2 regions of the Chryseobacterium sp. Mn2064 genome follow, and region 2 is predicted to be linked to the other one. Evidence: riboswitches for the same ligand, from Rfam matches in the RefSeq annotation. Region 2 holds a riboswitch; the other holds the start of a gene.
What was found. A riboswitch is a leader RNA that binds a small molecule or an ion and turns the genes downstream of it on or off. The one in region 2 is predicted to bind cobalamin.

Region 1: it holds a riboswitch for cobalamin, as region 2 does, so the genes downstream of both, ACL9RH_RS11345 (acyl-CoA thioesterase) here and ACL9RH_RS12175 (TonB-dependent receptor plug domain-containing protein) in region 2, are expected to answer to the same signal.

Annotation. Positions count from the first base shown of each region.
Region 1 covers NZ_JBMOUE010000002.1:929,605-941,988, reverse strand. The annotation lists gene ACL9RH_RS11355 (XAC2610-related protein) at 1-690, shown strand, start outside; gene ACL9RH_RS11350 (HD domain-containing protein) at 692-1,282, shown strand; gene ACL9RH_RS11345 (acyl-CoA thioesterase) at 1,476-1,859, opposite strand; cobalamin riboswitch at 1,975-2,154, opposite strand; gene ACL9RH_RS11340 (hypothetical protein) at 2,189-2,989, opposite strand; gene ACL9RH_RS11335 (ATP-binding cassette domain-containing protein) at 3,020-3,682, opposite strand; gene ACL9RH_RS11330 (hypothetical protein) at 3,679-3,954, opposite strand; gene ACL9RH_RS11325 (GEVED domain-containing protein) at 4,049-5,131, shown strand; gene ACL9RH_RS11320 (endonuclease MutS2) at 5,236-7,383, opposite strand; gene ACL9RH_RS11315 (hypothetical protein) at 7,446-7,730, shown strand; gene ACL9RH_RS11310 (GNAT family N-acetyltransferase) at 7,792-8,322, shown strand; gene ACL9RH_RS11305 (acyltransferase family protein) at 8,361-9,365, shown strand; gene ACL9RH_RS11300 (uracil-DNA glycosylase) at 9,403-10,044, shown strand; gene ACL9RH_RS11295 (hypothetical protein) at 10,057-10,545, opposite strand; gene ACL9RH_RS11290 (DUF456 domain-containing protein) at 10,560-11,054, opposite strand; gene ACL9RH_RS11285 (mechanosensitive ion channel family protein) at 11,281-12,384, shown strand, end outside.
Region 2 covers NZ_JBMOUE010000002.1:1,117,643-1,130,026, reverse strand. The annotation lists gene pafA (alkaline phosphatase PafA) at 1-306, shown strand, start outside; gene ACL9RH_RS12190 (tetratricopeptide repeat protein) at 374-1,504, opposite strand; gene ACL9RH_RS12185 (helix-turn-helix domain-containing protein) at 1,501-3,138, opposite strand; gene ACL9RH_RS12180 (T9SS type A sorting domain-containing protein) at 3,321-4,616, shown strand; cobalamin riboswitch at 4,785-4,961, shown strand; gene ACL9RH_RS12175 (TonB-dependent receptor plug domain-containing protein) at 4,995-6,821, shown strand; gene ACL9RH_RS12170 (hypothetical protein) at 6,841-7,893, shown strand; gene ACL9RH_RS12165 (CCA tRNA nucleotidyltransferase) at 8,065-9,483, opposite strand; gene ACL9RH_RS12160 (nuclear transport factor 2 family protein) at 9,517-9,864, opposite strand; gene ACL9RH_RS12155 (L-threonylcarbamoyladenylate synthase) at 9,970-10,518, opposite strand; gene tnpA (IS200/IS605 family transposase) at 10,768-11,196, opposite strand; gene ACL9RH_RS12145 (DinB family protein) at 11,554-12,066, opposite strand; gene ACL9RH_RS12140 (GNAT family N-acetyltransferase) at 12,101-12,384, opposite strand, start outside.

The sequences.
Region 1 (12,384 bases), 190 kb from region 2:
TTAAATAAGTATAGGCATTTTTCAGCTTTTATGCTTCTGGGCCCCCTGTGTTTTGCGCAATATCAGTTTGAAATTAAAGATGCCTCCAAGAATTACAGTGCCGTTGTTCAGATAGAAGATTGCATGGATGGACGTTGTGGCGGCAAAGGAACCGTAGAATTATTTGATAATAAGAACACCAAAGTTCAGACATTTACTTCTGATGATTTGATTGTTTATCTCGCTGAGAACAGAAAACTCTTATCGGGAAAAATGAATTCATTAACGAAGGAAGAAAGTCCTATTGTCATCAATGATTTTAATTTTGACGGTACCGAAGATATCGCAATACGAAACGGCAATAGAGGAAACTATAACGGTGCGTCTTATGATGTATATGTGTTCAATAGTACCCAGTTAAGTTTTGTAAAAAGTAAAGAGCTTACAGAATTAGCCTCCAATGCTTTGGATATGTTTGATGTAGATTCTCAACGCAAACGCCTCATTTCTTACGGAAAATCGGGATGCTGCAATATTTTTACCATAGAATATACCGTTATTCCTAATAAAGGACTGGATAAGGTTCTGGTAAAAGAAGAAGACAAAACGGAAGAAGATCGGGTAAAAGTAACCATCAAAGAAAAAATAAAAGATAAATGGGTAACCAGAAAGAAGGTATACTCATTAGAAGAATATAATAAAGAAAAGTAAGATGAAGATTCAGAAAGAGATTGATTTTATTCTGGCAGTAGATGCTTTGAAGAATGTACAGCGAAGAAATTATAATGCCGACGACTCCAGAAGAGAAAACACTGCAGAACATTCCTGGCAGATTGTTATTTTGGCGCAAATCCTTTATCCGTATGCCAAAAACAGAGAAAATATCGATCTGTTGAGAGTAATAAGAATGCTTTCAATCCACGATCTGGTAGAAATAGAAGCCGGTGATACTTTCCTTTTTGACGAAAAAGCAATGGTAGGTAAATTCGAAAGGGAAAAAATTTCTGCACAGAAGATTTTCGGAATCCTTGATGAGCCGTTGCGAACAGATTTTTTCAATTTATGGCTTGAATTTGAAGAAGAAAAAACTACTGATGCCATATTTGCATGTTCTATCGACAGAATTATGCCGTTTATCCTAAATTCTCATACTTCGGGAAAAAGCTGGACAGAAGCTGGAGTTACAGAAAAACAAATCAGAAATATGCTTGAAAACGCAATCAAAAGAGCATCTGATGAAATGGGAGAAGCTTTTGATGTATTGTTGGCCAGAAGTCTGGAAACGGAAAAAGTGGCGAAATAAGAATTATATATAAACATTGCTCAGTATCTGGGCAGTGTTTTTTTATACAAAATATATAGAATAATTCTTCAATTTGATAAAAGAATTAATCAAAAACCAAATGCCATAAAAATTCTGGAAATCTAAAGCTGTACTCTGGAAACCGTAGAGAAAACTGTCAACTTCTGGAATAATTATGGCAAAAAAATCAAATTTATAGTATTTGGATTGGTTTTTTGAATTCGTCAATAGCTACGAAAGTGAAATCTCCTACAATTGCTTTCTCTCTTTCATAAGAATACATTTGTTCTGTAAAAATTTCCACATTAACTTTCATACTGGTTTTTCCAACGTAAGAAACTTTTCCGATCAGCTCTACAATAGTTCCAGCAGGAATCGGCTTTTTAAAATCGATCTTGTCGCTGCTTACCGTTACCACTCTTTTTCTTGCAAAACGGGTAGCTGTGATGAAGGCAACTTCATCCATCAGCTGCATTGCTGTACCTCCGAAAAGAGTATCATAATGGTTGGTTGTGTTAGGAAAAACCGCTTTAAAGATTCTTGTTTCGGATGTTTCAATTCTTTCTTCTGTCGTCATATTTCATTATTAATTAAAGCGAAATGAAATTGTATCAAAACAACAGAATAATGACAGGAATCTTAGAAATCCCTGAAACAATCCATCAGATCAACAAACTTCAGATCGCGAAAGTTTTTTGTTTAAGAAATAGGCAGGTCTCCTGACTTGTAACATCTTTTATCTCCTTCCCATGCCCCGCACAGTGGATCTTTGATAAAGATTACAGTTACTTACAGTTGCGCGACAGTCCGTGATTTTCACACGGTTCCCTTTTAATTTGCGGTTAGGCAAAACCAATTTCTATGATGAATAAGCGTTACACTTTTTCGGGTGCAAAAATAATGAATTTATTCCGGATTATGATAAATAATCTGACTGATTACTCTTCCTTTTTTGATGGTCCAAAGAGTTGTGTATCTGTTCTCTCCTGTACCATTGATCATGTAAAGAAAAATGTTATCATTATCAAGAGCTGTTACCCCAACATTCTCAAAATCCATTGTAGGCTGGAACATATTTTTAATGGCTTCTCTTACAAAGACAGAACCTCTTCCCGGTTGCTGTACTCTGATAGATTTGATTTCCGTCATCCCTTCAGGAAGATCATTGCCAATTCCCCATGGTTTTACTTTATCAATAGTAAGAAGTTTTCCTTCAGCATCTTTTTCCTTTTTACGATATCCGGCGTTGGAAGGGTAGACGTCAATAACGACTTTGCTTCTTTGAGCTGTTGGGATCTTCGGGTCAGAATTGTCTGTGAAAATAAGTGACCTTCCGTTTTTAGATTTGGAAGGAGTATAAGCAGGAAGCTGATCAATATAAGCAATACGCTCTTTATTTACCATTCCTTCTTTATCAAGAGTTTCATAACGTACAAAAGGTTTATCGTCATCCTGCTTTTCAGGATATTTGATCCAGATCCATTCTGTTTCTCCGGGAGCTGGTTTTACATAAACAAAAACATCTCCTTTACGCATACGGATCTTATCTACGATTTTTCTGTAATTATCCTTATGTACACGTACATTGGCATATCCTTCTTCTGCTTTTACCACTCCAAAAGGAACTTTATTCTGGCCTTTAACAAAAGCTAAAGAAAAAATACTGAAAGCGGACAGATAAAATGCTTTGTTTATGAAAGTCATCATGAAAATTTTTTGATCCTTCAAATATATAAATTAAATGCTGTTCGGAAGATAATTATATTGACGGAGTTCCTGTAAGTTTTGTATGGGCTTTAAATATCCACTAGAAAGCAGATATATTTTATCCGCGATATCTACCACATCCTGATAATGATGATCAGAGATAATGAATCCTTTGTTTTTTGCCTGTGAACGGATGATCGCTTTTAATTCATCAATAATCTTGGGAGAAAGACTGTTAAAGGGCTCATCCAGCAATACAAAATCAGCTTGGGAATAGGTGAGAAGCATTACTTCGATCATTCTCAGTTCTCCGGAAGACAAATTTCTGGGTTTTTCATTCAGAAATGGTGAAAGAAGTTGAGAATGCAGAAGTTGATCCGCATATTCCCGGTTACAGAAAAGATGAATCAGTTTTGTTAATTTTTCACTTTTAGGTAGAAAAGAATGTTGTGGCAGATAAGCAATTCTGTTTTTTCGGTCGGAGATATTTCTCAATACCTGATCATTCCATTTTATAAACTGGGTATCACTTCCAAGAACGCCGGAAATAATTTTAAGAAGAGTAGATTTTCCGGAACCGTTTCTTCCCAGTATACCGGCTATATTTCCAACTTTACACTCTAGATAGATATCCTGCAGTATTTTTTGATCATTGAAAGATTTGGTAATACTGTCAATATGGAGTCTGCTCATACAAATGCCATTATAGTTTTTACGATTAGACTGAAAGATAAAGTAAATCCCCAAAGAAACAATTTTGAAAATCCAAAATGATAGTAGAACAGATACTCATTTTTAAGCCTTACTTCATATATAAAATAATGAAGCATTGGAAGAAGTAAAAGAAAACTCAGTCCAAAAGTTTCTACTTTAAAAGGAGACAGCAATGAAAATAGCAAAGAAAAAAGAACAGAGGGAATGATAAGTTTTTTATAAAAAATCCAAAGGATGGTAAGCTGTTTCATGTTTTGAATGGAATAATTAAAATATTTAATAAAAATAAACTATTGTTATAGGAATTTATGCTATTTTTTATCAATTTTTTTTAAACTAATAATTATGACCAAAAAACTACTTTTGGGTTCCTTGCTTTTATTGGGAGCTATTTCTACGTATCAATCTAAAAATGTTGAGGAAACAATAATGATCAAAAATGTATTTATTGTTCCCACTAATGTATTGGTTTCTAATATCACCACGACTTCAGCAAAGGTAAGCTGGGATCCTATTCCCGGTTCTTCAAATTTTACCATAAGAATTAAACCTGTTAGTGCGGGTTCATGGCTCTCTATACCAGTAATGAATGCCAACAGTTTTGATCTTACCAATCTTCAAGCTTGTACAGCTTACATGGTACAGGTAATGGATAACGCTTCTGGAGATATGTCATCTTCTGTTACTTTCTATACTTCACTCAATTATTGCAGTGCTGCATTTACAGATTCGGGGTTGTTGCATATTTCAAATGTTACAGTAAACTCAACGGGAATTTCGAATCCTATGGTAAGTAATTCCGGAGCGTCCAATTATACAGATTACAGAACCGATCCCAACCGTAGGATAAAATTGAACGTAGGAAGTATGGGAAATAATATTTCTGTAACTCATACATGGATAGGAACTCCGGGTACAACCACTGTAACAGCGTGGATTGATTTTAACGGAAACGGTGTTTTTGAATCCAGTGAAAGAATGATGATTGCCAATAACGTTACGCAAACCTCTCAGTCTGTATTTTCTGTTCCCGGCTATCCGATATTACCCAGTTCGGTTATTGGCGGATGTGGTGTTGTAATGCGTGTCATTTCCAGTCAAACTTTGCCAGGTAGTGCTTGTGGCACCTTTACCTATGGAGAAGTCGAAGATTATGGAGTAGATTTTTTAGATCCCCTTCTTGCAGTACAAGAGCCTGGAAAATTTCATCAGCCGGAAATTTATCCTAATCCGGCTTCAGACGTTTTAAATATTTCAGGAATCTCAGATGCTGTGAATTTCGAAATTTACAATGCAGTTGGCCAGAAAGTAGGTGAGGGGAAAGTTTCAAACCATCAGGTAAATCTGCAGCACTTATCTAAAGGGATTTATTATATTCAGTTAAAGAATAAGGAGAATACAACCCGTTTGAAATTTATTAAAAAATAAGAGACGTCTAATATTTATGTTACCTAAATGATAAAAAAAGAGAGTACTTATAAGGTACTCTCTTCCTATTTGCGAATCAATTTTAATTGATTTTTTTCAATGTGTTAAATTCTTTCTAACTCATCCGAATCAATGGTCGTTTTGAAAGTTCCGTAGTTCACAATCACCTTGTTTCTGGAGATTTTTTCAATCGTTCCTACACTGGTGCTTCCTGTAATACGAACGCGCTGCCCTACTTTCATCCAGATCGCACGGTCTGTTTTGCGTTGCTCTTCCAGTTTTTCATTGGTTTCTGCAATTTTTTCGATGACTTCCTCTTTTTTCAGCTGTTGAGTGATCTTTCTTTTAACCACCTGAAGGCGTTTGGATTCATCTTTGTCAGCTCCAATTTTTCTGAATTTTTCCTGTTCCAGAAGTTTTACAAAGTCTTTCACAACGTCCTTTCTGGATTTTCCTTTGGTATAGCTGTCTATGAAAGCCTCAATTTTGTTTCCAAACTGAAGTTTGCGATGTTCCTCTTCATACAGTTTCTGGAAATTGAAAAGCTTTTGCTGAAGCTGATCATTCAGTTTCTGAAGGTTATCACGCTTATCTTCTACAGATTCTTTTCTTTCGGCAAGATCAGATTTCAGTTTTTCAACTTCAAACTTTTCCTGTTGCAGTTTTACAATGGTTTTATCCAGATTCACAATATCATGCTCTACTTTTTTCTTCGCAGAATGGATAATAAATCTTGGAATTTTGTTCTTTTCCGCCACTTCAAAAGTAAAGGAACTTCCTGCTTGTCCTACTTCCAGCTTGTACATGGGTTCCAGCGTTTCCTCATTGAAAAGCATAGCCGCATTTTGGGCATTAGGAAGCTGCTCTATAACCAGTTTTATATTGGTGTAGTGAGTGGTAATAATGGCAAAACTCTTTTTGTCATAGAAAAACTCCATGAAGCTTTCCGCCAAAGCACCTCCCAATTCAGGATCAGAACCTGTTCCAAATTCATCAATCAGTAAGAGCGTGTCAGAATCTGCCTCACGGATAATTCCTGACATTTTCTTCAATCTTGATGAATAGGTGGATAAATGGTTTTCAATGGATTGATTATCACCGATATCGGTCATGATCTTCTCAAAGAAAAACATCTCAGATTTTGGATGAACAGGGACCAGAATACCACTTTGAATCATCAGCTGTAACAAACCAACAGTTTTCAACGTAATAGACTTTCCACCGGCATTCGGTCCGGAAATACATATAATTCTGTTATGTTCCGTTAAAGCAAGAGTTTGTGGATGAATGGTCTTATTCTCTACCTTATTTCTAAGCCATAATAAAGGGTGAAAGGCATCCTTCAGCCTTAAGGTCTTATGACGGTTAATTTTCGGAAGAACACCATTAATCTGGTCTGCAAACTTGGCTTTCGCTCTGGTGAGATCAAGGTCAAAAATATAGACCTGATACCTCCAAAGCTGAGGTTGAAACTCGGCCAGTTCAGCAGTCAGTTTTCTAAGAACTTTGTCAATTTCTTTTTTCTCCTCCTCTTCATTTTCACGAAGCTTGAAGTAATGCTTTACAACGCTGTCGGGCTGGATATACGTGATAGAACCAGTTTTTGAAATTCCTAAGGTTCGTCCCGGAACTCTTTTTTTAAATCCTGATTTTACAGCCAGAACCCTCTGATCGTCAATAATTGTTTCCCGGATATCATCCAAAAAGTCACTCTGTCCATACGTGGTAAGGGCGCGGTTGAAATTTTCCTGAATGGCTTTTTTGGCAAGTTGGATTTCTGTTCTCAAACCCTTTAAAGCTGGAGAAGCTTCACTTTTTACTTCTCCAAAACGGTTGAAAACTTTATCTACTTTCTCAATAATCTCTTTTCTGAATTCCAGTACCGAAGCTTCACCCATTAAAGTAGGGAAGGTTTCCGGCATAGAGGGAAAGAACTTTTGCAGTTTTCCGATCTGTTCCGTGATGGATTTGATTTTGATGAAAGCATTGTTTTCTAAGCGGTAATTTTCGATCAGCATCAGTTTCAGCTCACTTTCGATATCTTCATATTCATCAAACGGAATCGCATTTGAACTTTCAAAACTCGACAGATATTCTGACGTTTTTTTTAAAGAAAGTTCCGCCTCGTCTATATCCATTGGACGAAGTTGAAGAATTTTTTCTCTTGTTTTCGGAGAATACGCAAATGGGGAGATTTCCGCGAGCAATTGCGGAAACTCTAATTCGTCTAAATCTTCTTTATCTATATACACACTGCAAATTTAGTGAGAATTTTGATTATTCCGTATATTTGAGCGATTTACAAATACTATCCATGAAACAATTATTCATTATTCTCCTTTTTCTATCGGCAGGAGCCCAGGCTCAGGTTAAAAAACATGGAGGGAAAAAAATAGAAAAAAGAACGGTTCTCAGGAAAAATAAAAAATCTATAGTAAAGAATTTCAGAGATAAAGAAGAAAAGAGAATCATTGATCTCAGCCAGCAAAATGATGGTCCCAGAAAAGAAATCGTAAAAAAGAGCAGTGCTTCTAAAGTAGAATCATTTGATTATGAAGAAACACGTTCTTCGAGAACCCGACTTTATTTGTTTATCTAAAAAAATGTAGGTTGAGGAGATTGTAATCTACAGCTTTACACTACTATTAATACACAATCAGATGAAATTGGAAACACCGAGATTGATTTTAAAAGAAATTGATGAAAGCTTTACCGAGGATATTTTGCGGATTCGGGGCAATGAAGTGATCAATAAGTTTGTGCGAAGAAATTCACCCAAAAATAATTATGATGCACTTCAGTTTATCTTAACCATTAAAGAAAGAACTAAAAATAATCAAACAATCTATTTGGGAATTTCCTTGAAAGATCAGTGGAATCTTATCGGAACGATTTGTCTTTGGAATTTTTCTGAGGATCGGAAAACGGCAGAAGTCGGTTATGAATTGTTGCCCGAATATCACAGACAGGGAATAATGTCCGAAGCTTTGAAAGCGGTTTTAGATTACGGATTTAATGAATTGCATTTACATGAAATTGTAGGAATTACCCATAAATTTAATGAGAACTCGAAAGGGCTTCTATTAAAACATGATTTTATTTTGGAAGAAGGAAAAGAAGATGAAGGGTTTCCAGATAATATTATTTTCAGTTTAAAAAGATTGTCGGGTAATGATGAATACAAAAGCTAAGAGGTGTTTTTTATCTTTATCAGCGATTGGAATTTTATATGAAAAGTGAAGTAAAATCATTAACCGGTCTTCGTGGAGTGGTGGCACTATGGGTGGTCTGTTTTCATTTTTTTGCCCACTTGAAAAGTGATTTTCTTCTTAAAACAGTAGGAAACGGCTATCTTGCTGTTGATGTATTTTTTGTTTTGAGTGCTTTTCTGCTTACGGTTTCCTATTCCGAAAAATTCAGAATTTTGAATTCTAAAGGAGTTTTGAGTTTTTACAAGAAAAGAGTCAATCGTATTTATCCTGTTTATGGTATATCCATTGTTTTTATTATTCTTTTCATAGAAAAAAGCTCGTGGGCCGCATTTTTTATTAATGCCGGATTGGTACAGTGCTTTTTTAATCCTAATTATTTACTGAACGTCGTCTATTGGTCTTTAAGTACAGAATGGATCTGTTACTTGTTATTTCCACTCATGCTTTATCTGATAATACGATTGAAGATCCGTGGCGAAATCCTGATTATAGCAGGTTTGGTATTGAGAGTTATTTTACCGCATCTTCCTGAAATGTTTATTGGATCAGATATTCCTATGGAGATGGGAAAATCACAAAGATATCTGGATATTCCGTATGGTCTCAATTCATTAGCAAGAACAATTGCTTCGTATTTATTGGGGATTGGAATCGCCTTGTTGCCAAAGTTTAAAATAAAAGAAAATTTGCTGATCTATCTTTCGTTGGGTATTTCGTTGGCATTACTGTTATTTACGGTAAGAGGGCTGGTTTTTATTCCTTTATTATCTGCAATAATTATAAAACAGCTGTATACGGGGGAGAAAAATTATATTCAATTATTTTTGGGGAGTCCTATCATTCATTTTTTAGGCAATATTTCTTATTCATTATATATCATCCATTATATAATCAAGAAACAGAATATTGTTTTGTTCAGTTCTGAGAATTTGAATAGCTTGATTCTGATTGCTTTATCTATACTGCTGTCTTACCTCTCTTACGTTCTGATAGAAAGAAAACTGAAGATATTTAAAGTATAACTTGTGCTTTTGTTTGAATATTAATTATTTTTGCATCATGACCTGGACAGAAATTTTAGCACCTATAAAAAGCACCCAATACTTCAAAACCCTTTGGGAAAAAGTGAAAAATGAATATGCAACAACAAAAGTTTTTCCACCCAAAAATCAGATTTTCAGAGCATTGGAACTCACTGCTTTTGATGATATTGAAGTAGTAATTATTGGTCAGGATCCATATCATAATGATTTTCAGGCTAATGGGTTGTGTTTTTCTGTTTCTGAGCAGGTGACAGCACCTCCATCCCTTAAAAATATCTTTATTGAGCTGAAAGATGACCTTGGTATTGAAAGAACCTCTAAAGAACTTGATGACTGGGGAAAACAGGGTGTTCTATTGCTGAATGCTACTCTAACGGTTCGTGCTCATACTCCTAATTCACACAAAGATTTGGGATGGGAAAAATTAACCAATTTTATTATCAAAGAAATTTCTGATAAAAAAGAAAATGTAGTCTTTGTATTATGGGGAGCTTTTGCACAAAAAAAAGCCGAATTCATAGATCCGACTAAGCATTTTATCCTGAAATCTGCACATCCGTCACCATTCTCTGTGTATAGAGGATTCTTCGGAAGCAAACCTTTCTCCAAAATTAACGAGTATTTGGTTTCCAAAGGGAAGAAACCAATTTCGTGGTAGAATGGGAAGGTTTTACTGTGCTTTTTTGATGGTAATTCCGATTTTGTATTTTCCGTTTAAAGCTTTGGCCCCTTCTTGTTGTTGAGGATAAGGAGTTACTTCCTGCAATGTAATCATATATCCGTTAAAATTGGCCGACTGTCTGTAATCTCTTCCGGGATAATCTGTACTGGCAAGACTTAGTATAGTAGGTCTGGTAGAAGTTCCCATTACTTCAATCTGGGCAATAGCAGCACCAGCCATAATACAATTAACACCTTCTGGGCAGCGGTTGTCTTCAGAAATACCTTTAAAAGTTACATTCATCTGGTATTCTCTCAAAAATTTATTTTCACCCTCATTGAAGTAGATAAGGGAGCCTTTCTGATCAGGTAGATGGGTCTTTTTTGCAGATTGAGACATATCAATGGATTTTTTTGTATCCGCTTTAGCCTTCTTTTGGGCATTGCATCCCGTTAGTGCAAATATTGCAAGGCTAAGGATAATGGTTTTATGGAACATAGTTTCTTATATTTTTATTTAATGATACTAAACATATTCAATAATACTACCAAAAACATTGCCACACCTACTACAAAACTGAATCCTGTACTATAGATGAATCCTATTAAGGCTCCTTTGGTAGACTGAAGGGCTTTGTTCATATCTTTGCTGTCATGAAGCATTTCACCAATAAAGACTCCGGCAAACATTCCTATAAGAAAGCCTAAAGGAATAGGGATAAAAATACCGACAATGGTTCCTACGACAGATCCGATGCTTCCCCAGCGTGTTCCTCCGTACTTTCTATTCGTTTTAGCAGGAATTACATAGCTTAAAATAACAGATGCCAGAGTAAGAGCCCCAAAAGCCCAGATATAGATCATCGAAAGATCTGCATCTGTCCCGAATTTATATATCAGAAGCCCGCAAATACTCAGCAACAGACCTGGCAAAATAGGCAGGAACGTTCCCAATATTCCGATAAACAGCAGAATAAGGCAGAATATATTAATAATTGTTGTATCCATTCTTTACAAAAAAATATAATGCAATATATAAAAAGTGACCTTATAAAAAGCCACTCTGGAAATGGAGAAATAAAATTTTCTTTCCAATTTTCATTTCTGATGAAGTTTGAAAGGCCTTCCGCTGTTGGAAGAATTTTCATCAAATATTTTAAGAGGAATGCTTTTTGGGATGAAAATTGATTGTGAATAGTAAAATCATGATTCTTAATTTCATAAATTTGCTGTAATGAATGACCAGTTACAAGAAACCAAGAACTTTATACAGGAGCTGAGTGAACAGCTTTATATTTATATCACCAGGATTTCGCCGACTGGTTTGGATTGGGTTTTTCATATCATTGTAAAGCTCAGTCTACTTCTTGTCCTGTTTCTTGTGACGGATTTTATTTTTAAATTTTTGATCAATTCTGTTTTCAGATTATTTCATAACGAAGAAAAATTTCCGATACTTAAATCGGTGTATCAGTCCAGGATCACCAATTCTGTTGCTCATTTTGCCGCGTTGATTGTAGTGGGAGCTATACAAGGTTCTATTTTTCCCGAAAATGCATTACCAAAAACAACAATTTTTATTATCAGGTGTGTTAATTTAGGGTTGGTTCTTATTTTGGCTGGAATGCTTTACAGATCGCTGAGTGCGTTTAGAAATTATTTCAGTATAAAACAGGATTTTTATAAGATTATGGCTCTTAATGCCATTTCGGAAACGGTAAAAATATTGGGACTTTTTATCTTTACTGTTTTGGGAATTTGTGTGATTTTCGGAATTAAAGGAACGACCATTGTAGGAAGTTTAGGGGCGATAACTGCTGTTTTGGTACTCGTTTTCAGAGATACTATTTTAGGATTTGTCACCGGGCTTCATGTAGCGACTTCCAAAAACCTGAAAGTTGGCGATTGGGTAAGTATTCCAAAATATACAATTGAAGGAAATATCACAGAAATCAACCTTCTTACCACAAAAATTACCAATTTTGACAAAACGGTTTCCACCATTCCTACTTATGATCTGATGACAACGGAGATCAAAAATATGCAGGTTATGTCGGAATCCAATACCCGAAGAATCAAAAAATCTATCTATTTTAATATTAATTCCTTTAAATTTTTAACGGATGAAGATATTGAACGTTTAAAGGAAATCAACCTTATTTCAGAATATCTTGAGGAAAGAACTTCAGAGATTAAAAAAGAAAAAGAAAGCCTTGAACACAATGATATTGTTGTAAACGGAAGACAGCTTACCAATATTGGAGTATTCCGATATTATGCCCAAAAATATATAGAAAATGACCCGGATGTAGATAAAAACGGTACAAGAATGGTGCGT
Region 2 (12,384 bases):
AGCATTCCGGAGCCTATCAAACAAAGAATTATCAACGGAATCAACAGACAGAGAAGTGGTGATATTCAATTGATCTCTCACGACTCTATGCTTCCTCCATATTCTAAAACAGGAACTACCCACAGTGTATGGAATTCTTACGATTCTCACATTCCATTAATCTTTATGGGTTGGGGCGTGAAACAAGGAGAAAGCAATAAGGCATATAACATGACCGATATTGCTCCTACCGTTTCTTCATTACTGAAAATTCAGTTCCCGAGTGGAAATGTAGGAAACCCTATTACTGAAGTTATTGGTAAATAAATAGAACATTTTATACATCATAAAAAAAACATTCCGCAACCCGGAATGTTTTTTTATTGTAAGCTAATCAGGAATTTCTGATGATGTGCTGTATTCTTTTTTGGAACATTTTATTCTGCTTTCTTATTTTGATGATGCAATAGGAGAGAAGAGTGATAAGAATACTCCCTATGATCATAGAGATCATTTGGATATTGTTGTAGTAAGATTTTAGCGCTTCACCTTTGACAAGAGTTTCTTTATTATGTTCATTGATGACATGATTGATAGAAACCAATTCGTTTTGCTTTCTCTGAAAGCGCATTTCAAAAAACTTTTTGTTATATAGCTGGAAAGAATCCTGTTTCCCAATAGCCAGATAATTGTCTGCCATTTCTTTGTAGATTCCTTCATTCAGGGTAATATCTCCCGTATTTTTAGAAAGAGCCTCAGCTTTTGTCAAAAAATCCAGCGCTGCCTTATTTTTGTGCTGTTGTTTGTAGAGTTCTGCCATTCCTTTCAGGGCGAATGCTTCCAGACTTTTAGCATGATTTCTGTGGGCATAATCTATCGACTGTAAAAACGACTGTTGGGCTTTGTCAATTTGATTGAGATTAAGATAGCAGTAGCCAATATTATAATAAACCACACTCATATTGGAGTAAGCGGTTCTTTTTAAAGGTACTTTTTCAAAATTCTGTATCGAAATCAAAAACTTTTCCAGAGCAATCTCAGAATTGGACTGGCTTTTATAGATCATTCCTCTGATGGCATAGCTTCTGGCTGTTTCACCATATTTTTCAGAACTATGTTCAGGTAATTTTTTCAGATAGAGAGCAGCTTCATTCAATGTTTCAAGGCTCTTGCTGAATAGTTCCATTTGTTGATACTGTATAGCAGCGGCAATAAGGACGCTTACCTGGCTTTTGGTGTCGTTGGTTTTCTGTGAAAGTTCTTTAGCTTTTAAAATATATTTTAAAGATTCATCAAAGTTTCTCTTGGCAATATTAGCCGTAGAAAGCAGCATATAAATATCAATAGTAGTTTTGATGGTATGCTCTTTTTTTAAGAGCTGTTTTCCAATGGCAATGGTACGGTCGGGATTGTCATAAATTTGAAGACGGGCTTTTCTGATCAGAGCACTATCTGAGATATTCTGAGCTTTTATGGTAAAAAAGGGTAATAGAACCAGGAACAGTATTTTAAAAAAGATATTCATAAGGTTTTGCTTTTACTGATTTCCTGAATATAAGTGTTGGGAGACATTCCGGTAACCGATTTGAAAACCGTTGTGAATGCGCTGTGTGATGAAAAACCTGCATATTCCGCAAGATAGCTTACTTTATAATTGAGGAAAGTAGGGTCATTCTTTAATAGCTGAGCAATGTGGTTGATTCTTAGTTTGTTAATGTAACCATTGAAGTTTTTTTCCTTATTATTATTGATAATTTCAGACAGGTATTTTGTATTCACTTCCATCTGTGAAGAAAGCATCGATAGTGACATGCTTTTATTAAGATATCGGTCTGACAGTTCAAATTCTTCAAGTTTTTGTAGAATTTCATCTTCCTTTTCCTTTGATATTCTGGGAGCTCCAGGCTCTTTTGTTGTAATTTTTTCAGGATCAGAAGAGTTTTTAGATACAATAGGGATTGAAGGCGGTTTTATATTCTGTCTTTCAAAGAAATCGAATTGTTTCTTTAAGTCCTTATTTTTATTTTTTTCGACAATAAAATAAACAAGCAATCCTATAACGATAAGGGACAAAAAGATCATTAAAGGGAGTAGGGTTCTAAGCGAGGTTTGCTTTTGAAATTCAATGCTTTTGTTCTGATTATTTTCTACAAGCTTTACAATATAACGTATTCCTTCTTTTGTGCTGGAATCCGTTTTTGTTTTCAAATCATTGTATAATTTGTAGTATTGATGGTATTTTGTATCATCATGAAGCGCAAAATAATTTCTGGATAATGATTCGTACAATTTAATTTTCAGATTATTGAAAGGAAGGTCTTCCACCAATGAAAGCCCGATTTCCAACTGCTGAATAGCTGTTTTGTAATCCTGTTTCAAAAAATAATACTGGGAAATATTTTCATAGGCCAAACCCAGCAAAAACGGCTGACTTTTCTGATTGTTAAGTTCTTGGATGATATTTTCTATCAGTACTTTATATTCAGACAGTCTGTTTTGCTTCATCCAATAAAAAGAACGGAAAATCCTGTTTTCCATCGCAATTATTTTATTTTCTTCATTATGATGATCCAGATACCGATCACTTTTGTCAAGGTCTTTTAAGGCTGAAGAATAATCTTTATTAATTCCAAAATTCAGGGCTTGCAGCTGATAGAGTTTTGCGGTGGTAATCCTGAGTTTAAGATCACTGCTTTTGAGGAGTTTCTGCTCCGAAAGAAGGTTGGTTATAATTTTTTTTGACTGATTGTACAGCCCAAGGTTTTGGTACTGATCTGCAAGATTATAAGCACTGAAGACCTGCATAAAGTAAGAAAGCTTCCGGTTCTGGTCGGAATCTTCTTTTTGTGAGAACGTATTCACAGACTGTACATAATCTCCTTTCATCGCAAAAGCCTGAGAAATGATGTTCTGAAGTACGATCTGGTGCTCTGAATCCTGATCATTTACAAGTATTCCCTGAGCATAGCTGATGCATTCGTCTGAGTTTTGGTAGAGCTTCTGAAACGCTTTATCTGATAAAATACTGAAGTCCTGGCTTAGCTGCCCATTCATAGTAACAGACCAAAATGCGAGTATCAACAGTAGAATTTTCCCCTTATTTTCAATTGCGTCTATAAATAATAAATTGTTTTTTGTGTTTTTTTGAATGATTTTCATGAAATCCATCTTCAAAATGAGGTTTTGTTATATGTTTGATTATTAGGTTTTTAAAATTTAAATTCTTTTAAAATTCACGAATTGTGAAAGTCAATTTCTTTTTGTTAGGTAAATATAATATTAATATTGTTTTCGCTAAATCAAAATACTAAATATAACAATATATGAAAAACTTTTACAAAATGTCAATAAAAGTAGTAGCGTTCTGTTTCTTCTTAAAAGGTGGGATGGCAGAAGCTCAGCTTACTGTAATGGGACTTGGTAATTATAATGTAGGGGCAGTATCCAATAATGGTGTTGTAAGTATGCATACCAGTGCGGGCGCTATATTTAAATGGTCTGCTGCTGGTGGATTGGTGCAGATCGGTTCCATATCAAACGGATATCCGGCCTCAGGAAAAACCGTAGTTTCTAATGACGGAACCAAAATAGCATCTACGATTACAAATTCTGCTACGGGTTTTAATGAAATATCAACGTATGATATTACCAATTCTACCTGGACGAACAGAGGCGGTCTTGTTCCAACAGGCTGGGATGGTAGTGTAAGTTCTACTTGGGGAATGTCGATAGATGGAAATACCATTGTAGGTTTAGGATACCTTACGGCAGCCAATGCTCATGCCGTAAAGTGGGATGCGGTAAGCGGAGTCATCGATTTAGGCAGTATGGTTACTGGAAGAAGCTCCAGAGCAAATGCAATAAATGCTGCAGGGACAGTAGTTGTGGGATGGCAGGATGAGGCAACAGGAACAAGAAGCGGTGCTAAATGGATAGATGGAGTAGAAAGTTTTATTACAGATAACAATGGCAATAATGTAGGAGAAGCAGGAGGTGTTTCTGTAGACGGAAATACAATAATAGGAGCGGCAACTCCTAATCCTTACGTATGGAATACAGTGACCGGACTTACCTATATCACGCATCCTAATGCTTCATTCAGTTTTAAAGGAGGAGCGACTGGAATTTCGGCGGACGGATCTACCGTGATCGGTTTTTACAGAGCATTTGGGGCTCCTCCAATGTCAGGGGAAGGCTTTATCTGGACTCAGGCCGGAGGTCGTATTAATCTGAACGATTATGCCACATCATTAGGAATAGCAACCAACGGTGTTACTATGGGACTTCCTTTGGCAATTTCTCAGGATGGAAAGAAGATAGCAGGGGTTGGTACTAATGCTTCCAATCAGATTGTTGGGTTTTACCTTGATCTTTCAGAGTTTTTATCTGTGAATGATATTGTTAAAGAGAAAGCTGTTGCAGGCATCTATCCAAATCCTGTTTCAGATATTTTATACATCAGAGGAACAGAGAAAATTGAAAAAGCAACAATCTATAATATGGTAGGGCAAATCGTGAAAACTTTCACTTCTGTCCATAATCAGATTGATGTTTCATCTTTATCTAAAGGAAATTATATCCTTCAGTATTCTTTGAAAGAGGGAACAATGGAATCTTATAAATTCATTAAAAAATAAATTCGGATATAGTTTTAATTCATATCATCAATAGTAAAAGTGGGATTTTACATGGCTGTTTTCGATATTGAAAACAGCCATTTTTCTATATGATGTTGAGACGGAATGAAGGGATAATAAAAGTATTGATCAGGATCTCAGGGCCTTTGGCCAATAGATATAAAAAGCTATCTTTGCAAGAAATTTGGTTTCCAGTATATTGGAATGAAAAGGGAATCGGGTGTAACTCCCGGACTGTCCCCGCAACTGTAAATCGCAACAAAAGTTTCTGCAAACAACCACTGTATACCACGGGAAGGTGCAGAATGCGAAAGTCAGGAGACCTGCCAGAATGATAATCATAAAAAAATATTGCTTTCGGAGGAAAAGTGAATTAATATGGATATAAAAAGATCTTTAGTACTGCTTTTTTCATCGTATGGCTGTTTTCTTTTCGGGCAAGAGAAAGTTATTGATACGATTTACATCTTCGATAATCAGATGAATAGAGTGAAGCTCTTCCATCCTGTGAAAACTATTTCTCCCGAAGATACTGAGAAAAATTCCACCAATCTTTCCGAACTGCTGAGGTTTCAGTCCCAGGTTTATATTAAGGAAAATGGCCGTGGTGCTGTTTCTTCACCGTCTTTCAGGGGAACTACTGCACAGCAGACCGCCTTTGTATGGAACGGAATTAATATCAATTCTAATTTTTTAGGACAGGGAGATATCAACAATATGCCTTTGTTCGGATATGATCAGATTGGAATAAAAGCAGGTGGTGGAAGTGTCATCTACGGAAGTGGAGCAGTGGGCGGGAGTATTCATATGAATAATACCCTGGATTTTAATAAAGGGTTCCATGGTTCATTATTTTCAGAAGTTGCTTCTTTTAATACTTTTAATAACTTTCTTAAAGGTTCTTACAGCAATGATAAGTTCAGCTTTAAAGCTTCAGGAAATTATTCTGTAAGTGAAAACGATTATAAAGTAAGTGATCTGAACTACATCAACAGAAACGGAAACTATTACAATACATCCTTCAACGTAGGGGCTTCCTATAAAATAACCAACGAGCACAAGGTATCGTGGCAAAGTCAGTTTTTTGACTCTTCGCAGCATTACCCAGTATACGAAGAAACAGCAACAAAGACAAAGTATAAAACGCAAAGTGTAAGAAGTCTCATTGCCTGGGACTGGAATAAAGCAAAATTCAGCAACGCATTCAAAGCAGCATATACCGAGGAGAATTTCCAGTATTATGGAGATTTAAATCTTCCTAAATCCAGTGGTGGTACAGGGAAGAATTATATTATAAAAAATGATTTCAATTATTTCCTGAATTCAAAATGGAATGTGAACCTTATTGGAGAATTTCAGGTGAATAAAGGAGAAGGTTACAAAAGCGGAATAACAGATGTAAGCAGAAATATAGGCTCTGTTTCTGCCTTATTGAGGTATTTTGCAACGAAGGATCTGCGCTTTGAAGGTGGATTCAAAAAAGATTTCGTAGAAGATATCAATTCTCCGGTTTTGTACTCATTTTCCGGAAAATGGAACACTTCAAAATGGTATAATGTAGGAATCAATTTGTCTAAAAATTTCAGATATCCCTCATTTAATGATATCTATTACGAACCGGGAGGAAATAAAGATCTGAGACCGGAAACATCTGTTCAGATAGACATGAACCATGAATTTAAAGCAGGAAGTTTTAAACTGAATGTGTCTCCTTACTTTTTGGAAGGAACTGATCTTATTGTATGGATGCCAACAGCTCTGGGATATTGGCAGGCTTTTAATGTCAACAAAACAGAGTCTTACGGATTGGAGTCTCAGCTGTCTTTTAATAAACAATTTGGGAACCATAAAATAGGAGTAAGTGCAGGATATTATTATACCAAATCAATTGATAAGGAATCTAAGAAACAATTAGCATATATTCCAATGCACCGTGGAACAGCCAATTTGGATTATGAATATGGTTTTATCAAATTGTATGCTCAGGCACTTGTAAACGGCCTTACTTATACAGGAACAGATGAAAAAAGAGATACGGCAATAGATCCTTATTTTATATTAAATACAGGAATTTCAGCAACAGTTTCAAAGAAATATACTCTAGGTGTTAAAGTGAATAATATAACAAACACTTATTACAAAACGGTTTCTTTTTATCCTTTACCTAAAAGAAATTATGGAGTATATGCAGCGATTAATTTTTAAAAACTAAAATTAATATATTATGAGAGTAACTAGAATTTTAACAGTACTATTTGCATTTGTACTATTATTTAACATTTCGTGTAGCAATGATGATAGCATAGAAATATCACCTATCACTTACCAGAATGGATATTTAATTTCCAATGAAGGAAAGTTTACCTCTTATGGAGCTAACGTAATGTTCATTACAAGAGATTTAGGTCTGATGCAGTATAATATCTATGCTTATAATAACAATAATGAGATTTTGGGAGATGTTCTTCAGACAATTGGTCTGGACGGAAACAAGGCATATCTTGTGATGAACAATTCTAATAAAATTGTAGTAGTAGATCGTTATACTTTTAAGAAATTAGGGACCATCACAGACCAGATCAACAACCCAAGAGGGATTACCTTTGCGAACGGATTTATTTATGTTGCTAATATGAATTTTTCTTCAGGCGCTAAAAGTGTAACAAAATATAAAATTTCTGACCTTTCATTGGTGAAGAAAACCGATTTTACTGAAAATATAGATACTGTTGTACAAGCCGGAGGAAATGTATTTGTACAGAATGCTACATTTGGATCAGGAAATAAAGTAACTTATATCAATACAGCGACTGATACTATGACGCCGATCACTGTTCCGAATGGTGATATCAACAGAATTGTGTCAGATAATACGAATGTATATACTATTTCTTCAACAACTACAGATTCTTATATCTATAAGATTTCCAGCACGGGTACTATTACACCTGTTATTACTTTAACAGGAATTCCTAATGCTACGAATCTTCAGATCGATAATGGTAAATTCTATTTCAGCTCAGGAGCTAAAGTATATGCTACAAGTGTAGCCACTCCTACTGTTCCTACCACTGCTTTATTAACAACTTCAGATGGAGCAGATATTGGCTTTACGTTATACGGCTTTAATGTTGTTGATGGAAGAATCTTTACTTCTGATGTTAAAAAATTTGGGGCAGAAAGTGAAATGACGGTATATTCTGCAGCGAATGGAAGCAAGATCTATTCTTTCAAAACAGGAGGTCTAGGAGCCAATGGAGCCTATGTAAATCCATAATGCACTAAACAGCATATGAAAATATAATTTTTTATTTTTTTTCATCATTTGTGTTTTTTGTCCGGGCGGTTTCTTCGAAACCGCCCGGGTTTGTTTTTATAGAAAGGTGTTAATAAAATAAGCCCGGCGGGATCGAAGATCCCGCCGGGCTTTGTATTATCTCTAATAGGATTATAATGTTAATCCCAGTTTTTCTGCTTCAGCAATCACAAATTTGGTCGCTTCTTCTTTTTCATTGGGAATTTCGCCTTCAAGAATGGCTTCTTTTACCTTTTCTTTTAAAATTCCGATCTCACGGCCTGGTTTAAGATTAAACATTTCCATAATCTCTTCTCCTGTGATCGGAGGTTGGAAGTTTCTTACCTGATCTTTTTCTTCAACTTCTTTAATTTTTACCGCTACATATTCAAAGTTTCTTTTGAATTTCTCCTGCTTTTTAGAATTTTTAGTGGTAATATCTGCTTTACAAAGGGTAAATAGATCTTCAAGATTTTCTCCGGCATCAAATAAAAGTCTTCTTAGTGCAGAATCTGAAGCATCATCTGTAATCAGAGCGATAGGACGGGAAGATAATTTTACCATTTTTTGCACGTACTTCATATCACTTCCTAAAGGCAGTTTTAACCTCTGAAAAAGAGTTTTTACCATTTTTGAACCTAAAAATTCATGACCGTGGAATGTCCAGCCTGTACCTTCTACAAATTTTTTGGTTGGAGCTTTTCCTATGTCATGAAGTAATGCAGCCCAACGAAGCCAAAGATTGTCCGTATTCAATGAAATATTGTCTACGACTTCAAGAGTATGATAGAAGTTATCTTTGTGAGTCTGTCCTTCCACTTCTTCCACCCCTTTCAATTCTAGAAGTTCAGGGATAATCAGTTTCAGAAGGCCTGTTTTTTCCATTAAGCTTAAGCCTACAGAAGGTTTTGCAGAAAGCATGATTTTGTTGAACTCCACCATTATTCTTTCCATAGATACAATTTTGATTCTTTCGGCTTCCTGTTTGATGGCGTTCAAAGAATTTTCTTCAATCGTAAAGCTTAATGTAGAAGCAAAACGTACAGCTCTCATCATTCTCAACGGATCGTCAGAATAAGTTTGAGCAGGTTCTAATGGCGTTCTTAAAATTTCTTTTTCAAGATCTTCAATCCCATTAAACGGGTCGATGAGTTCTCCGAAATTATGATGATTTAAAGAAATCGCCATGGCATTGATGGTGAAATCTCTTCTTTTCTGGTCATCTTCCAGACTTCCGCCTTCTACTTCTGGCTTTCGGCTGTTTTCTGTGTAGCTTTCTTTTCTTGCGCCAACAAATTCCAACTCAAGATCTTTATACTTGATCATAGCTGTTCCATACGTTTTGAAAACGGAAACCTTTAATTTAGGATCAATATCCTGAGCAACATTCTGAGCCAGCTCAATACCGCTTTGTTCCGTTACAAAGTCAATATCGGTGGAAGCTTTTCTTTTCATCAGAAGATCACGAACATATCCGCCCACAATATATACGGACTGATTATTCCTTTCTGCCGCTTCAGAAATGATTTTAAATAGTTTTAAATTCTTATTTTGAGTAAGATTAATTTTCATCGTTAATAATAGTGTCTGTTTCTACCATGCAGCTCATTCATCATAATGGGCATACATTTTATTAATTTTCCCTTCTTCATTAAAAAACATAACCTCAATGGCATGTTTATCCATGATCGACTTATAAAATAATGCTACAGAATTTACTCCTGCCGTGGTATGAATCAACTCAAAATGAAGATCCGGAAATTTATCCAGGGCCTTTTGCCAATATTTCCGAATAGATGCTTTCCCTTGTAAAGAACTTTCTTTACCTCCTGTAGCAAGGGCTATCATTGGAGTTGTAATCTCAATATCTTCAGAATAATGGGAGAGGATATCCTCCAAATCATGAGAGTTCCAGGCATCTACCCATACCTGAGCAAATTCTTGATGATTCATACAGTATATTTTATGAGATGAGTTTGCAAAGATAAAATTAAAAAAAAGAAATCCTGCCGATATATACCGCCAAGACCCTAAAAAATACGAATTATCTCTGTATTATTATTCTCTAAGAACTTTAATCCTGTTATCTGCCCATATTTTGATTACCGAAGAACCTGAGTATTTTGAAACTTTTTCTCTGTCTTCTTCCACCGCGTAGTCTACAAGGCTGATCATCTCTTCAGAAATGTCTGAAAATTTCAACGGACTCTTTTCGCCACTGAAGTTCGCAGATGTTGAAACTAATGGTTTATTCAGCTTTGAAATCAATCTTTTACAAAAATCATTTTTTACCAATCGGATACCAATACTGCCATCTTCAGCAAGAAGTTCTTTAGGAAGCCCTCTTGGATTTTCATATACAATGGTTACCGGTTTTTCGCTAAGATCAATAATTTCCCAGGCCATTTCCGGAACATCTACCAGATCCTGAAGCCTTTTTTCAGATTCAACAAGAATGATCATCGATTTATTTTTCTCACGCTTCTTAATGTCAAAAATTTTATTGACAGCCTCTATATTGGTAGCATCACAACCGATTCCCCAGATGGTATCGGTAGGGTAAAGAATTGTGCCGCCGGATTTTAATATTTCAATAATGTTTTCCATAATTTTTCTTGAATTCTAAAACAGTTGATAAAGGTAGAAAATATATGAAATTTGGGCAAAAAAATGAGATATAAATATGTTCTTGGTTTTATAAGTTTTGGCTAAAACCAATGAAGAGCAGAGATTATTTTTAAGTGAGCTTTAGCCCAGTCCCATTAATGGATACTATAAAATATTATTCAATAATGATGTTGTCATTTTTCCAATTAAACAAAAAAATAAAAAATAAATTTCGGCTTTAGCTAAAACCTATATTTTAAAATTATATTTTTCAATAAACTCTTTATATTCATCAGTATAACTTTTTTTCTGATGATGTTTTTCCTGATTTTTAATATAATTCCTTACAGAGTCTACGATTGATTCAGAAACCGAAACCGCAAAATACTCATCCTGCCAGGCAAATTTTTCTTTTGTAAGTTTGTTTTTATTAATCCAATAAGAAGATTCACCTTTTAATAATTGAACAGTTTTTTCAATATTCTGATTGGCTCCAAGAGAAATTAAACAGTGGCAATGATCCGAATATCCATTAATCATATCTAAAAAGATTCCTTTCTCTGTAGCGTATTCTTTAATATGTTTCCAAACCTTTATTCGTATATCGAATGTGTTAAGAATTGGAGCTCTGTTTCTTGTTGAAAAAACAATATGGATATAAACTTTGATAAATGACATTTGTGTTGTTTTTATCAAATATATAATATTTTTAAATTACGTTTTGGCTAAAGCCAATGGAGGATTTCTATCAATGAAAAACGGGCTAAAGCCCGTTTCTATTGATGTTTTTATCGTAATGTGTTAATTGATTAAAGTAATGATGTAGTGCTTGTGAAATTTAATATAAATTACATTTCGATATGGATATAATTTGTACGTATAAAATAGCAACATTATTTTTAATGAATTCAATATAAGCTATTAAATATAATATGCTTAATATTATAATACCAACACACTTTATCAAATTCAATAGAAATGGGCTTTAGCCCATTTAAAAATTAAGGAAAAAATCCTTTGGCTTTAGCCAAAACTTTACATCCATCCCAGTTTCAATAAATATCTTTCCTCAATAATGTTCAGGTGGTGATAATTGTGTCCTACAATAAGTTTTCCTATAGTTTCTACAGAAACCTCATTCCCGTTGGCAATACCGGTGTTTTGTAATGCTGAGGGCTGAAGGGTTTTCAATAATATTTGAGAAGATTTTCTTACCAGTTTATATTCGTCCAACAAAGATTCTAACGATCTTGTATCGGCAAACGACTTTTCAGCGTATTCGTTTTCATCAAAGCCGGGAAGATTGCTTTTTTCTCCTCTGGCAAAAGCCAATATTCTGTATTGAAAAACCCTTTCCGTATCAGATAAGTGAAGAAGTACTCCTTTTAATGTCCATTTTCCTTCTGCATAAGCAAATTTAGACTGCTCTTCAGTAAGGTTGGAGTAGATACCGATGGTTTTATCTTCTGACTTTTGCAGTTCTTCTAACCAGTTTTCAGAAGGGATCAAATCTAAATATCTTTGAATATATTTTTGGAAATCTGTCATGTTTTTTTGTGTGTTATAAGTTGTAACTAGTGTTTTATGAATTGCTCCATTCATAAAAATTCACAGAATTGTAAAGCTCAAAGCCGCAAGATGGATACAATTGATTGCCAACATCATTACTTTTTCCTGTTTCGAGCAGAATTCCACAGGCTTTTGAAGCCCTGCACAGCTCTTTGGATTCTTCAATCAACGCCTTAGAATATCCTTTTCCTCTATAATTTGTATTGACATAGAGATCGTTCAACAGCCAGTAACGCTGCATTCTTGTGGATGAAAAAATAGGATATAACTGTACAAAACCTGTCAGTTTTCCATTTT